Regions from separate parts of the Proteus columbae genome, predicted to be linked through region 1. Evidence: predicted binding sites of a transcription regulator. Region 1 holds the regulator's gene; each other region holds the start of a gene.
The links. The regulator CRP, encoded in region 1, controls carbon source genes, mostly activating them, when cyclic AMP is high. The targets are predictions, from matches to a motif close to ATGTGANNNNNNTCACAT.

Region 1 (4,433 bases):
ATTTAGTGATTATATTTTCATATTGAATATGAATAACGATCAGGTGGGGTAATGACAAAGCAAAGCATCAACCGGGCAACTTACGATCAAGTAATGTTGCCAATTTATTCACCCGCAGAATTTATTCCTGTCAAAGGGATGGGTAGCCGTGTTTGGGATCAGCAGGGAAAATCGTATATTGATTTTGCTGGTGGTATTGCTGTTTTAGCACTGGGGCATGCTCATCCTGCTCTTAATCAAGCCTTGAAAGAACAAAGCGAACAACTTTGGCATGTTAGTAATATTTTTACTAATGAACCAGCATTGCGTTTAGCACAAAAATTAATAAATAACACATTTGCAGAACGTGTCTTTTTTGCCAATTCAGGCGCAGAAGCGAATGAGGCAGCATTTAAGTTGGCTCGCCATTATGCCATCACTCGCCATAGTCCTTATAAAACTAAAATTATTGCTTTTCACCATGCATTCCACGGCAGAACACTGTTTACAGTATCTGTTGGTGGGCAACCTAAATATGCAGATGGTTTTGGCCCTAAGCCTGCAGATATCGTGCATATTCCTTTCAATGATTTAGAGGCGGTTAAAGCTGTTATTGACGACCATACTTGTGCTGTCGTATTGGAACCTGTGCAAGGTGAAGGTGGTGTCACGGTAGCAACACCTGAGTTTATGAGGGGGCTACGTGAATTGTGTGATAAGCATCAAGCTCTGCTTGTTCTTGATGAAGTACAAACAGGTATGGGACGTACAGGCAAGCTTTTTGCCTATATGAACTATGATGTGACACCAGACATTATTACAACTGCAAAAGCGCTAGGAGGTGGTTTTCCACTCAGTGCGATGTTAACAACACATGAAATAGCTTCTGTAATGGGCGTAGGGACTCATGGTACAACTTATGGTGGCAATCCATTAGCTTGTGCAGTGGGTAATGTCGCATTTGATTTAATTAATACACCTGAGGTACTTGAGGGTGTAGAAAAGCGCTATCAATGGATTGTGGATGAACTGGTGGCAATTAATCAAACGTACGATGTCTTTTCGCAAATCCGTGGACAAGGTTTATTGATCGGTGCGCAATTGGCACCACAATATAAAGGTAAAGCCAAAGAGTTACTCGGTCTTGCTGCCAAACATGGCTTAATGATGTTAAACGCAGGAGCCGATGTAATGCGTTTTACACCATCGTTAATTATTACCCAAGAAGAATTACAAGAAGGAATGGTGGCATTAAAAGTGGCTATTGCGGAATTTGTAAAAGGGTAGTGCGGACTAAAAACCCCATCTATAAGGATGGGGTTTATACAGATTGTATCATCAATAGCCCTTTTATTGGGCTATTGTTTGTTCGGGGTGGGGAAACTTAGCGAGTCCCGTAAACGACGATAGTTTTACCGTGTGCTGAGATCAGGTTTTGATCTTCTAGCATTTTGAGAATACGGCCTACAGTTTCGCGTGAACAACCAACGATTTGACCAATTTCCTGACGTGTAATTTTAATTTGCATGCCATCAGGATGCGTCATGGCATCGGGTTGTTTTGCTAAGTTTAGTAAGGTCTGTGCAATACGGCCTGTAACATCAAGGAAAGCAAGGTTACCTACTTTTTCTGATGTTGTTTGTAATCTGTTCGCCATTTGAGCAGAAAGGCGCATCAGAATATCAGGGTTAACCTGAATTAATTGACGGAATTTTTTATAGGAAATTTCTGCTACTTCACAGGCTGTTTTTGCTCTAACCCATGCACTACGTTCTTGATCTTCTTCAAATAATCCAAGTTCACCGATGAAATCCCCCTGATTTAGGTAGGAGAGGATCATTTCTTTTCCTTCTTCATCTTTAATAAGAACAGCCACGGAACCTTTAACAATATAATAAAGTGTTTCCGCTTTCTCACCTTGGTGGATCAGCGTGCTCTTGGATGGATATTTGTGAATATGGCAGTGTGACAAAAACCATTCAAGAGTCGGGTCTGTTTGCGGCTTGCCGAGAACCATTCGCGTTATCCTCTGTACGTTAAATGCAGCCTTTCAAAACGGATAGGTTCCCTTTTGATACAGCGTGCTTAAAAATCCTATCTTTACCTATTAACTTCCTGAGAACACGGTAAGTTAATATGGAGTAGATTATAATAAATGAGAAAATAATGCATTGATCTTAACCACTATCATCAAGCAGATATTGTTTTTAACACAATTAGTGCATTAAGTCTCGTTTTACGCAGTCAGCATAATAAACCTATTTGCTAATTGCTAGTTGAATTATGAGAATGTACTCTTTTAGTTTCTGTCATCTTTAGGGGAAAATAAATGGAAGCGAGAGTTAAGTGGGTAGAAGATTTATCTTTTGTCGGTGAGTCTTCTTCTGGTCATCAAATCATGATGGATGGAAATTCGGGTGATAAAGCACCAAGTCCAATGGAAATGGTATTAATTGCTGCAGGTGGGTGTAGCGCTATTGATGTTGTGAGCATCTTACGTAAAGGTCGTCACCAAGTGACTGATTGTGAAGTGAAATTAACATCAGAAAGACGCGAAGAAGCCCCTCGTCTATTTACTGATATCAATTTACATTTTATTGTTTCAGGTAAAGAATTAACGGATAAAATCGTAGAACGAGCTGTTCAATTATCCGCAGAAAAATATTGTTCTGTTTCTTTAATGCTAGGAAAAGCAGCCAATATTACGCATTCATTTGAAATAAAAGATGCCGACTAATTTTGATATTTTAAAATAAAGTTTAATTCGAAAAATAATATCCCTTAATTAATGGGATATTATTTTTATAGAGATAAATTTTATTTTGGTTAACTTATCTTTTCGCCATTTAATAATTTTTTGACTAATGGCGCCATAATTAATTCCATCGCTAATCCTAATTTCCCGCCCGGTACAACAATAGTATTTATTGTTGACATAAATGAGCCATGCAACATCGCAAGTAAATAGGGAAAATCAATATCGGTTAAGCCTCGAAAACGAATAACAATAAAGCTTTCATCGAGAGTGGGGATTGCTTTGGCAGAAAAAGGGTTTGAAGTATCAACCGTTGGAACTCGTTGGAAGTTAATGTGAGTGCGTGAGAATTGAGGAATAATATAGCTAATATAATCATCCATTGAGCGTACAACCGAATCTCTTACCGCCTCTTGTGAGTGTCCTCTTTCTGTGGTGTCTCGAATAAGCTTTTGTATCCACTCTAGGTTTACGATAGGGACAACACCCACTAGTAAATCAACATGTTGTGCGACATCGTGCTCATTGGTGACAACGCCCCCGTGTAACCCTTCATAAAAGAGAACATCGGTATTGTTTGGCAAAGGCTCCCAAGGTGTAAATGTACCTGGTAATTGGTTGTAGGGAGTGGCTTCATCATAAGAGTGTAGATACTTGCGAGATTGACCTTGTCCTGTATCACTATACTGACTTAAGGTCTTACTCAGTAAGCTAAAATCATTTGCTTCAGGGCCAAAATAACTGATATGTCTACCTTGTTCTCTGGCTTTTCTTATCGCCATATCCATTTCAGGACGGGTATAGCGATGGAAACTATCTCCATCAATCAATGCAGCATTTGCATTGAGTTGTTGGAATATCTTACGAAAAGCTTGGCTTGTTGTGGTAGTTCCTGCACCACTTGAGCCAGTCACTGCGATGATCGGATGCTTGATTGACATAGGTTATCCTTTTGCTAAATAAGGTTGGCCCTTATTGACGGCGATACATCGCTTGCTTTGAATAACTAACCAGAGCGAAACTGCGATGCCGGCATAATATTGACGCTCTCATGAAGTTCTGACCAAACCAATACGGCTTCACCGGATTTAAGTTGTTTTTTTACGTCGGCGACTTTTTGTTCAAGCGTTTTCTCTTGGATACCATAATCAGTGCCTTCTCGTAAAACAAAACTTTCAATAAGATTATCAAGTGTCTCTGTGGAAAGCTCATTCCAAGGAATTATCATTTGGTTTTCTCCAAATAAGCGGATAACCAGTCAGGTATTCGGCTTTCAAGCCACATCACGGGTTTAGAAAGTTTTCCACTTACAAAACCGACATGCCCACCAAACTCGGTGAGTTGATATTCAATGTTGTTTGGTAAGGTTGTGATATCAGGAATAACATCCGCAGACATAAAAGGATCATCTTTCGCGTGAATAATCAGTGTTGTTTTCTTTATTTTATTTAATAAAGGTAATGCACTGCATTGGCGATAATAATCTAACGCATCTTTAAATCCGTGAATTTTAGACGTGATAAGATCGTCAAATTGACGTAGTTTTTTAATGGATTTTATCGTCAATAAGCTGATTGGTAATGATTCAGGATAGCGAATAAGCTTGCGTGTCGCGTTATTTTTCAGCTCTTTTAACAGATACCATTGATAAAAACGAGAAAAGCCATGTTCAATTTTTGTTGAGCATGGTTCTAGCATT
Region 2 (4,433 bases), 1.9 Mb from region 1:
CGCCTAATTGCTTTAAATACGCTTAGTGAGATCCGCTTTAGAGAAATAATTTGCTATTTTTCTAAGCGGATTACTCTTAATTTATTATCTATTCAATCCCACTCATTGACTGCTGAAACCGCGATAAACCGCGTTATCATTCCCTCGTTCATATTCTTAATCAAATAATTTTTTTATCTAAAATTGGGCGAAATTTTATTTTTTGGTCATACTTTATAAGGTACTTTATATTTTCTTTTCGGAAATACTCAATCAATAATGTAATTACAAGGAGTTTGATGATGAAACTATGGGCAAAAATCTCCGCTGTTATGGCAGCATTACTGATGGCATTAACTTTATCTGCATGTTCTCCAACCGCAACATCAGAGGGTACTGGGGGGTATTTTGATGACTCCGTGATCACCACTAAAGTGAAAACAGCGCTAATTGGTGAAAAAAATCTTAATTCAACACAAATCAGCGTTGAAACATTTAAAGGTAAAGTTCAACTAAGTGGTTTCGTCTCTTCTCAAGCAGATGCCAATCGTGCCATTGAAACAACACGTAAAGTAACTGGTGTAAAAGGGGTTATAAACTCAATGGTTATTCGCTGATCCGCTTTTATTCTCGTCTTCCTTTAGCCCTAATTTTCTAGACCACTTCGGTGGTCTTTTTTTGTCCAAGATTTTTGTCTTAATCATTTAATCTTTCATAAAGTAGATCAATTTTTGCAAAAAAAAACAAATAAGCTAAAAAGTGTCTATTTTTACTCCACGCTAGAATTAGCTCATAAAAAGAACAAATAAGAAATATTACTAATCATTTTGAGATTATAAGTTAACCACCTTATTATCCTGAATATCTCCTCTGTTGATATCATTTTATTCTTTTTCTATTTTCTTCTATCTATTGATAGATAAAGCCGTTTTACTAAATCCAAATATAAAGATGTATTTTAAATACATCTATAAAATACACTCTTTTACTTATTAAAATGCCAGCAACTCTTAATAAATAAAACTACACTTTTTTATTTTGATAATATCAATAAATAAAAGATGTATATTAAATACACTTTAATGAATGTTAAAATGCTAAATGTCTTATTTCAGATGTATATTTACCTATTTAATGTTGCTTTTAATAACTCATAATTCAGGTATTAATAATAAAAAAAGAAGCTGTATATAATCTAGAAATGAAAGATTTTTAGTAAATCAAAAAGATAAAAAAAGCGAAGGTAATCTTCGCTTTTTCATTATGAGATATTCTTTTAAAGAAAGAATAATTAGAAACGGTAACCCACACCAAACATAAATACAAATGGGTCTAAACGTGTTTTAACGTCAAAATCTTTGTCCGCAACAGTGCTATTAAATCTTGCTTTTGTTTCGATGTTCATCCACCAAACAGAAGCATTCAACATCCAGTTTTTATCAAGGTTATAATCTAAACCTGCCTGTGCCGCAAAGCCCCATGAATCCTTAAGATCAAGACCATTTAAGCCTAAGCCATCTACAGCAGGGTTATTATTAAATTTCTCATCAAAGAAAGTGGTAAAGTTAAGACCTGCACCTAAATAAGGACGTAATTTATCTTCACCATTACCGAAGTAATATTGTGCCATTAATGTTGGTGGTAAATGTTTAACTTTTGCAATTTCACCTACACCCGTCAATGATACTTTATGTTCAAAAGGCGTTGCTGCTAATAACTCAACCCCGATATTATCAGTGATCATATACCCGAAAGTTAAACCTAATTGGGTATTATTATTTACTTCAAAATGGTCGCCACCTAATATTGCATCAGAACCCGCATTAGGACGAACTGTTGCAGTACCCGCACGGAATAAAAAATCACCTGCTTGGTGAGCAAAAGAAATAGAAGGCGCAAGAGTTGCAGCCGCTAAAATAAGCGCAGAAAGTTTTTTCATTATTTAACCCATTCCTGTAATAAGTAAAATCTCCGCTAAAAATATAACCATTTATTGATAATTATGATCTAATGCCGATCACAACTTTGAAATTATTTTTGCAGAAAGTGTTATTTCTCTTTTTATTATTTATCAATACTATTATTTATAATTGATCCACATCAAATTACCCATTAATACCATTTTTTCTTATAATTAAATTTATTATTACTGTTATTTTTTGAATAAAAAATATCCTTAAAAGACATATTTAAAAATAAAGTTATTATTGTGTTAATATAATGTTTATTTTATTTTCGGTGATGAGGGTGTTCTGATTATCAACATCAAGAAACAATCCAAATAAGAGAAGTAAGAGAAAATATCCCTTTTTGTTGTTGTAAAAGGTACAATAGCGCGCATTGACACAGTCTATTTTTATAGGAGCAGTTTCATGCCTACCACGGCACGCACAATCTACCGAGACAGTCTTAATTTTTATAAGAATGAACGACGTAGCATTGTTACTCTTTCCGCTATTCTTGCTATTATTTTAGCGTTCATTCATGTCTTCATTGGCCCTAATCCTCAAGAATACCAATTGATGATTGAATTTGTGGCTAATTTTAAAAATACACAGCTTTCTTCTGCCTCTCCTGCTGAGTTAGAAGCAATGTCAAACAGTGTCGTGGGTATTGCCAAAAAAGTGTTATCACTGTATGCATTTGAAACATTACAGCAAAGCATCTTGGTTCTAACCTTATTGATGTTCGCCATGGCAATTTCCACAGGTCATAACGTCACCTTAGGTCAAACATTTAATGCAGCCCTACCTCGCTTACCTAAAATGTTCCTATTGATTGTACTGTGCTCTATTTTGATTAGCGCCGGTTTTATGGTGATGATTATTCCTGGCATCATTTTATTAATTGGTTTTGCATTAGCCCCCGTTGTTTTAGTACGTCAACAAAATATGGGAAGTGCAATACGTTTGGGTTGGAAGGTTGGATTTAGTGAATCGGCTGCGCTGATCCCTGCTTTAGGTATTTGGATCTTATTGCAGTTCGGCATTGGTTTTGTGAGTAATCTTACAATTCAACTACCTGATGTTATCCATAACTTCTTATTCTACTTCCTAAAAAATATGGCTTCGGCTTGGATGATTATTTATCTGTTCCGTTTGTTTATGTTGGTTGAAAACAAATACACAACGCAACAGCATTAATCTATTCAAAGCGTTATCATTACCTATAAAAAATCCCGTGTATAAGCTAATCACTTATCACGGGATTTTGTTATTGATTATGTACCAATAAAGTTTAACCAGTACACTTAGAGAGTAGATGTATGACTCGTTGTTGGCGCATCTACTGTATTCTCATCATTATTTTCAGCGTCTTGTTTTAGTGCCTCTTTTCTTGCTTCTTTCTGTTTTTCTTTGATCTGCTGTCGGCTTTGATACAAGCGGATCACAAAATAGAGATCTGGGGCAATAATCAAATCATCTTCATTGAGCGAAATTTTATTCCGTTCTATCCAACGATTTAACTCCGTTCTGCGCCCCGCTAGAACCAATTTAACGCCTTTTATTCGTAATTCTCTTATTAGCTCATCAATGGCAGCAAATACGCTGACATCATCATAAGTAAAGCTTACAGCAGCATCTACCGCTAACCATGCCGGTCTTTGAGGTGCGCTATCAACCAGTTGTAGTACTCGTTTTTTAAAATAACCCACATTAAAATAAGTCAGTGGTGAATTAAAACGGTACATCATTAAACCATCAATAGGCTCAATGCCATTATCCTTATTCATTGAATGAACCATTCCTTGTTCATCAACACCCAACAACTGATCGCTAGGTCGAAAAACAATACGTAAGAATTGTAATAGACCTAATAAAACCGCAAAACCAATACCATTAATCAGACCTGTCAATAACACAGCTAATAATGTAAATGATGCCAATGTAAATGCTTGTTTATTACGCTTACGATAAGACCAAATATGACGAATACTAAGCAGTGACCAAGAAGAAACTATCAACACTATCCCTAACGAAGACAGTGGAATATAAGCAAGAAAATCGGTCATAAATAACAACACGAGCAAAATCATCAATGCGGCAATAATAGAAACTAACTGCGTTTTCCCCCCAACGGAGTCATTGACCGCTGTACGGCTACTTGCCGCACTTACAGCGAACCCTTGAGACAATGCGGCGGCAATATTGGCAATACCTAATGCTTTTAATTCTTGGTCTGCATCGACATCATAACCATTTTTGCTGGCAAAACTGCGGGCTGTCATCATAAAACTCACAAAACTAATGACAGCCAAGTTTATGGATGGAACTAATAATTCTCGTAATACACCAGGATGAAATCCACTCATCGAGACTACTGGCAGAAATAGATCAACATTTCCAGCCTCTTTATTCACAATAGCAATACCATAGCTTGCTAAATCAAATTGCCAGCTAAGATAAGTCATCACAACCATGGCAATTAATGGCGCAGGCCATCGGCTCCGAAAA
Region 3 (4,433 bases), 750 kb from region 1:
CCTGATTAGCCTGTATTTTTGATAATAAATATCAAAAATACAGGCTAATTTTTTATTTAAAAAAGACAATGATTAATTGTAAATTAAAACTCAGAGCAAATCTTATTATTGATATTCTTGATCGTTGCTATACTGCGAAAACTCTTTAATTTTATGGATATAATTATTGTGCAAACTAGCATTAAACTTTCGGATAAGGTATTAGATGCTTTTCCAACTCGACCTTTGAAATTAGTTCCACTAAGAGGAGATGGTGGATTATTTCGCACCTTATTCTTAGTTATTTTCATGTTAGCAATGACTGTATTTAGTGCTTATCAAATTCCCAATATTCTTTATGATTATAAAATCAGTGAGAATGCAGTACCTGTTGATGCTACGGTGAATGGCTCTTGTCGCTCTCAACTCTTTGTTCTGACTAACTGTAGTGTTGATTTACGTTATAAAGGCAATGAAGTTTCGCGTAATTTTACTTTTTTAGATTTAGGCCCTAAAGATGTGTTAGTTGAACCCGTCGCTGATGCAAATGATCTCAGTAAAATGACCGTTGATGTGGCGATAGATAATATTTGGCTTCGCTTAATTAGTACGATTATTTTTATCGGCTTGTTTGGTTTTAGTGTGATCTTTTTTATTTATCGTCAAATACTGATCAGTAAAGTAAAAAAAGCATTATTATCAGTAGGCACTCAACCTTTAAAGTTAATAGCCATTCCCGCAAAAATGGTTGTGAGTAATAAGCAATTTATTGCAACTTATCATCTTAATTTAGAGGGTAAAGATATTCGTATTGCTTATTCAGGGAATAAGAAAACACCGCCTATTGTGATTGAGCAAAATGGAAATACCTACGTATTAGCCGTTTATTCACCACAACAAAATATCCCTTATGCTTTGGATGTACCTTTAGAACGTATTCAGGCAACACCTGAAGAGAAACAACGTTTTCATGAAGCGTTGATTGAAGAAGGTTTGTTGTAATCAAATTTGATTATTAAGAACGTGATGCGTTTTCTCTTATGGGATGTAAGGGAAAACGCATTAAAACAGTTTGTTTATTTATCCACCGAAAATCTTCGCTTTTAAAATATCCATTCCCGCACTGACTAAATCTAAGTCTTTAGGTACAACGCCATCAGGTGTGACTTTATCAATTAATTTAGGTAAATATTGCGCGGCCATTTCAGAAGCTTCTGTCGCACTTAAATTAATTTTCGACGCAAGATCATTAATCACTGGAGATGAAAAAACAGCGACGATTTGCTTTGCACTGATTGGTAAATTGGCATTGGTACTTATCCATGATTGAATAAGCTCACTTAAACCCGCGGTATCAAATTGCTTTACTAAGCCTTCAATGCCACCTTGAGATCCAACCCACTCAAGGACGGTTTTGTATTGATTGATTTTTTCGCCGCCTAGTAGGCTCGAAATTTGGTTAAATAAGCTCATGTTCACTCCAGTGACGATGTGTTTGTCACATTAGATGTTTATTTTAAGGGCGGGTAGTGTACGCGCTATGCTCGTTGTACTTCAAGCTACTCGTCATACTTCAAGTTGTAGCGTTGTTGACTTCGTTTATTCGCGCTAGTCACATACTGATGTATGCTTCTAGCGACTCATTCACTCGTCGCCTAGCTACATCTTGAATTATTTAGAGTGTATATATTGGGGTATTTATATTCGATAATGTATTTATCGCATCTATACTGATGAGAGGAATATTTATTTTAGTTAATTATTGATGCAGGCGAATATTGATAATGTATTTCAAATGCCATTTTTAGTGATGATAATCACAATTTTATGAAATTGTTACTTTGTTTGGTGCCTTGTAAGTGATATTGGTCACTAAAAAGGTCTGGAAAACTGATACAGTAACTTTTAATTTAATGATCATTGGTTTTGTCCCATTGAGGAGTCCGATATGTCTGATGTATTTCACTTAGGTTTAACCAAAAATGACCTACAGGGTGCCACTTTAGCAATTGTTCCAGGTGATCCTAAGCGTGTTGAAAAAATTGCAAAATTAATGGATAACCCAGTTCATCTGGCTTCTTTACGTGAATACACGTCATGGCGTGGCGAAATTGATGGCAAAGCTGTCATTGTTTGTTCAACAGGTATCGGTGGCCCATCTACTTCTATCGCTGTTGAAGAATTAGCACAGCTAGGTATCCGTACTTTCTTGCGTATCGGTACAACAGGTGCAATTCAAGAACATATCAATGTAGGTGATATTCTTGTAACTACGGCTGCGGTTCGTTTAGATGGCGCAAGCTTACATTTCGCACCAATGGAATTCCCAGCTGTTTCTGATTTTGAATGTATGAATGCACTGTACAAAGCCGCTAAAGACAATGGCTCAACTGTACACGTAGGTGTTACTGCATCTTCAGATACATTCTATCCAGGACAAGAACGTTATGACACCTATACAGGTCGTGTTGTCCGCCGTTTCAAAGGCTCTATGAAAGAGTGGCAAGAAATGGGCGTAATGAACTATGAAATGGAATCTGCAACATTATTGACAATGTGTGCAAGCCAAGGTTTACGTGCAGGTATGGTTGCGGGTGTTATCGTAAACCGTACTCAACAAGAAATTCCAGATGCGGAATTACTGAAGAAAACTGAAAATAATGCACTCGGTATCGTGATTGAAGCGGCTCGTATTTTAATGAAATAATATTTCGAATCGCTGATAGAAGCCCTTAATACGTAAGTGTTAAGGGCTTTTTTTATGCAATAATTCATTAGCTTAATATACTATGTCAATAGAACTACATTTTTGATAATGTAATTGAGAATTATTTACAATAAAACAATGAGAAAATAAATATGACTGATATTTTGCAGACACACCCTTCAGTGTTGCCTTTAACCGGTGGAATTAACTTCCGTGATCTAGGAGGTAAAAAATTAAGCAACGGTGGTATTATCAAACCAGGTATGTTATTTCGCTCTGGATCACTGGATAGGCTGACGGATACGGATCAATCCCTTCTTATTGATAAAAATCTTTTTCAAATTATTGATTATCGTGATAGTGGCGAAATCGTTGATAAACCAGACCGTGTCTGGGAAGGTGCGCAATATTACCATGCACCTGCGAACCCATTATCGAAAGAAGTTTCTGCTAATTTGGAAAAGCTAACGCCTGAGATCCTCGAACAGTTTGATGCAAAGGCATTTATGTTCCAGTTGTATGAATTACTTCCTATTAATAACCCTGCATATAAACAACTGGCAACATTATTAAAGCAACCAGAGAAAGGGGGAGTTGTGCAACATTGTGCTGTGGGTAAAGACAGAACAGGTGTTGGCTCCGCTTTAGTGTTATTTGCGCTTGGCGCATCTTTAGATTTGGTGATGGAAGATTATTTGCTGACCAATGAAACATTAGCGCCTTATCGTGCTTATCTTTTAGAAGAACATGCCAAAACAATGAGTGATCACATTGTTGATAAATTTGCCTATGTTTATTCAGTACAAGAAGAGTTTCTGCAAACAGCATTGGCGAGTATTAATCAGCATTACGGTAATGTGGATACTTGGCTAGAGAAAGATATCGGTCTAGATGCGTCTAGCCGAGATTCCTTACAAAATTATTTTCTCGAATAATAAAGTGATTTATATTCGGTTAATCAAAATTTTTTATTTTACTTAGGTTAACCGAATTTAAGGTTTCTATTTTGACAGTACAAGACATTATTCATACCATCACTCTTTTTGTAAAAGAGCACGAAATTTGGGCTATTCCGATCGTGTTTCTTCTTGCTTTTGGCGAGTCACTTGCATTTATCTCTTTGCTTATTCCTGCCACGGTTATTTTATTAGGATTAGGTGCCTTAATTGGTGAGAGTGGTCTGTTTTTCTGGCCGATTTGGCTTGCTGCTGCATTAGGTGCTTTCTTTGGTGATTGGGTATCGTACTGGGTAGGATTTCACTATAAAGAGGGTGTGAGAAACTTGTGGCCCATTTCACGCTCACCACAAACATTAGTTAGAGGTCATCAATTCTTTAATCGTTGGGGAATTTGGGGGGTGTTTATTGGACGATTTTTTGGACCTTTTCGTGCAATTGTCCCATTAGTTGCGGGTATTTGCGCAATGCCACAACGTTATTTTCAAATTGCTAATTTAATATCAGCGATGATTTGGGCATTTGGTATTTTGGCGCCTGGTGCTTTTGGTTTGCAATGGCTTGCGAAATGGATGGGATAACTGCGTCCTTTATCGCAAATCAAGTCATGATGTAAATTGTTGCTAGACAATATTACCTATGCGTTTTAACGTAGCCCGCTGGAAAGTAAAAAGGTCACTTTAGTGGATATTCAGTTGTTATACGGGATCATTGGTTTATTAGGTGGAGTGCTTGTTGGCGGCGCGCTGGTTTGGTGGTCTATCCAACAACGTTTATCCGATAAAGAAGCC

Region 2: ompW (outer membrane protein OmpW) is a predicted target of CRP. The motif match lies at 2,068-2,085, and genes of this name have one in related genera.
Region 3: udp (uridine phosphorylase) is a predicted target of CRP. The motif match lies at 1,837-1,854, and genes of this name have one in related genera.

What each region holds. Positions count from the first base shown of each region.
Region 1 is NZ_CP043925.1:3,764,831-3,769,263, reverse strand. It holds gene argD (bifunctional acetylornithine/succinyldiaminopimelate transaminase) at 52-1,266, shown strand; gene crp (cAMP-activated global transcriptional regulator CRP) at 1,364-1,996, opposite strand; gene F1325_RS17530 (OsmC family protein) at 2,309-2,716, shown strand; gene F1325_RS17525 (phosphoribulokinase) at 2,806-3,675, opposite strand; gene F1325_RS17520 (YheU family protein) at 3,741-3,962, opposite strand; gene F1325_RS17515 (hydrolase) at 3,959-4,433, opposite strand, start outside.
Region 2 is NZ_CP043925.1:1,825,318-1,829,750, reverse strand. It holds gene trpA (tryptophan synthase subunit alpha) at 1-7, shown strand, start outside; gene F1325_RS08875 (BON domain-containing protein) at 282-596, shown strand; gene ompW (outer membrane protein OmpW) at 1,271-1,918, opposite strand; gene F1325_RS08865 (YciC family protein) at 2,352-3,122, shown strand; gene F1325_RS08860 (SulP family inorganic anion transporter) at 3,230-4,433, opposite strand, start outside.
Region 3 is NZ_CP043925.1:399,220-403,652, forward strand. It holds gene F1325_RS01950 (hypothetical protein) at 154-981, shown strand; gene F1325_RS01955 (YidB family protein) at 1,060-1,452, opposite strand; gene udp (uridine phosphorylase) at 1,928-2,686, shown strand; gene F1325_RS01965 (tyrosine-protein phosphatase) at 2,839-3,621, shown strand; gene F1325_RS01970 (DedA family protein) at 3,693-4,223, shown strand; gene rmuC (DNA recombination protein RmuC) at 4,326-4,433, shown strand, end outside.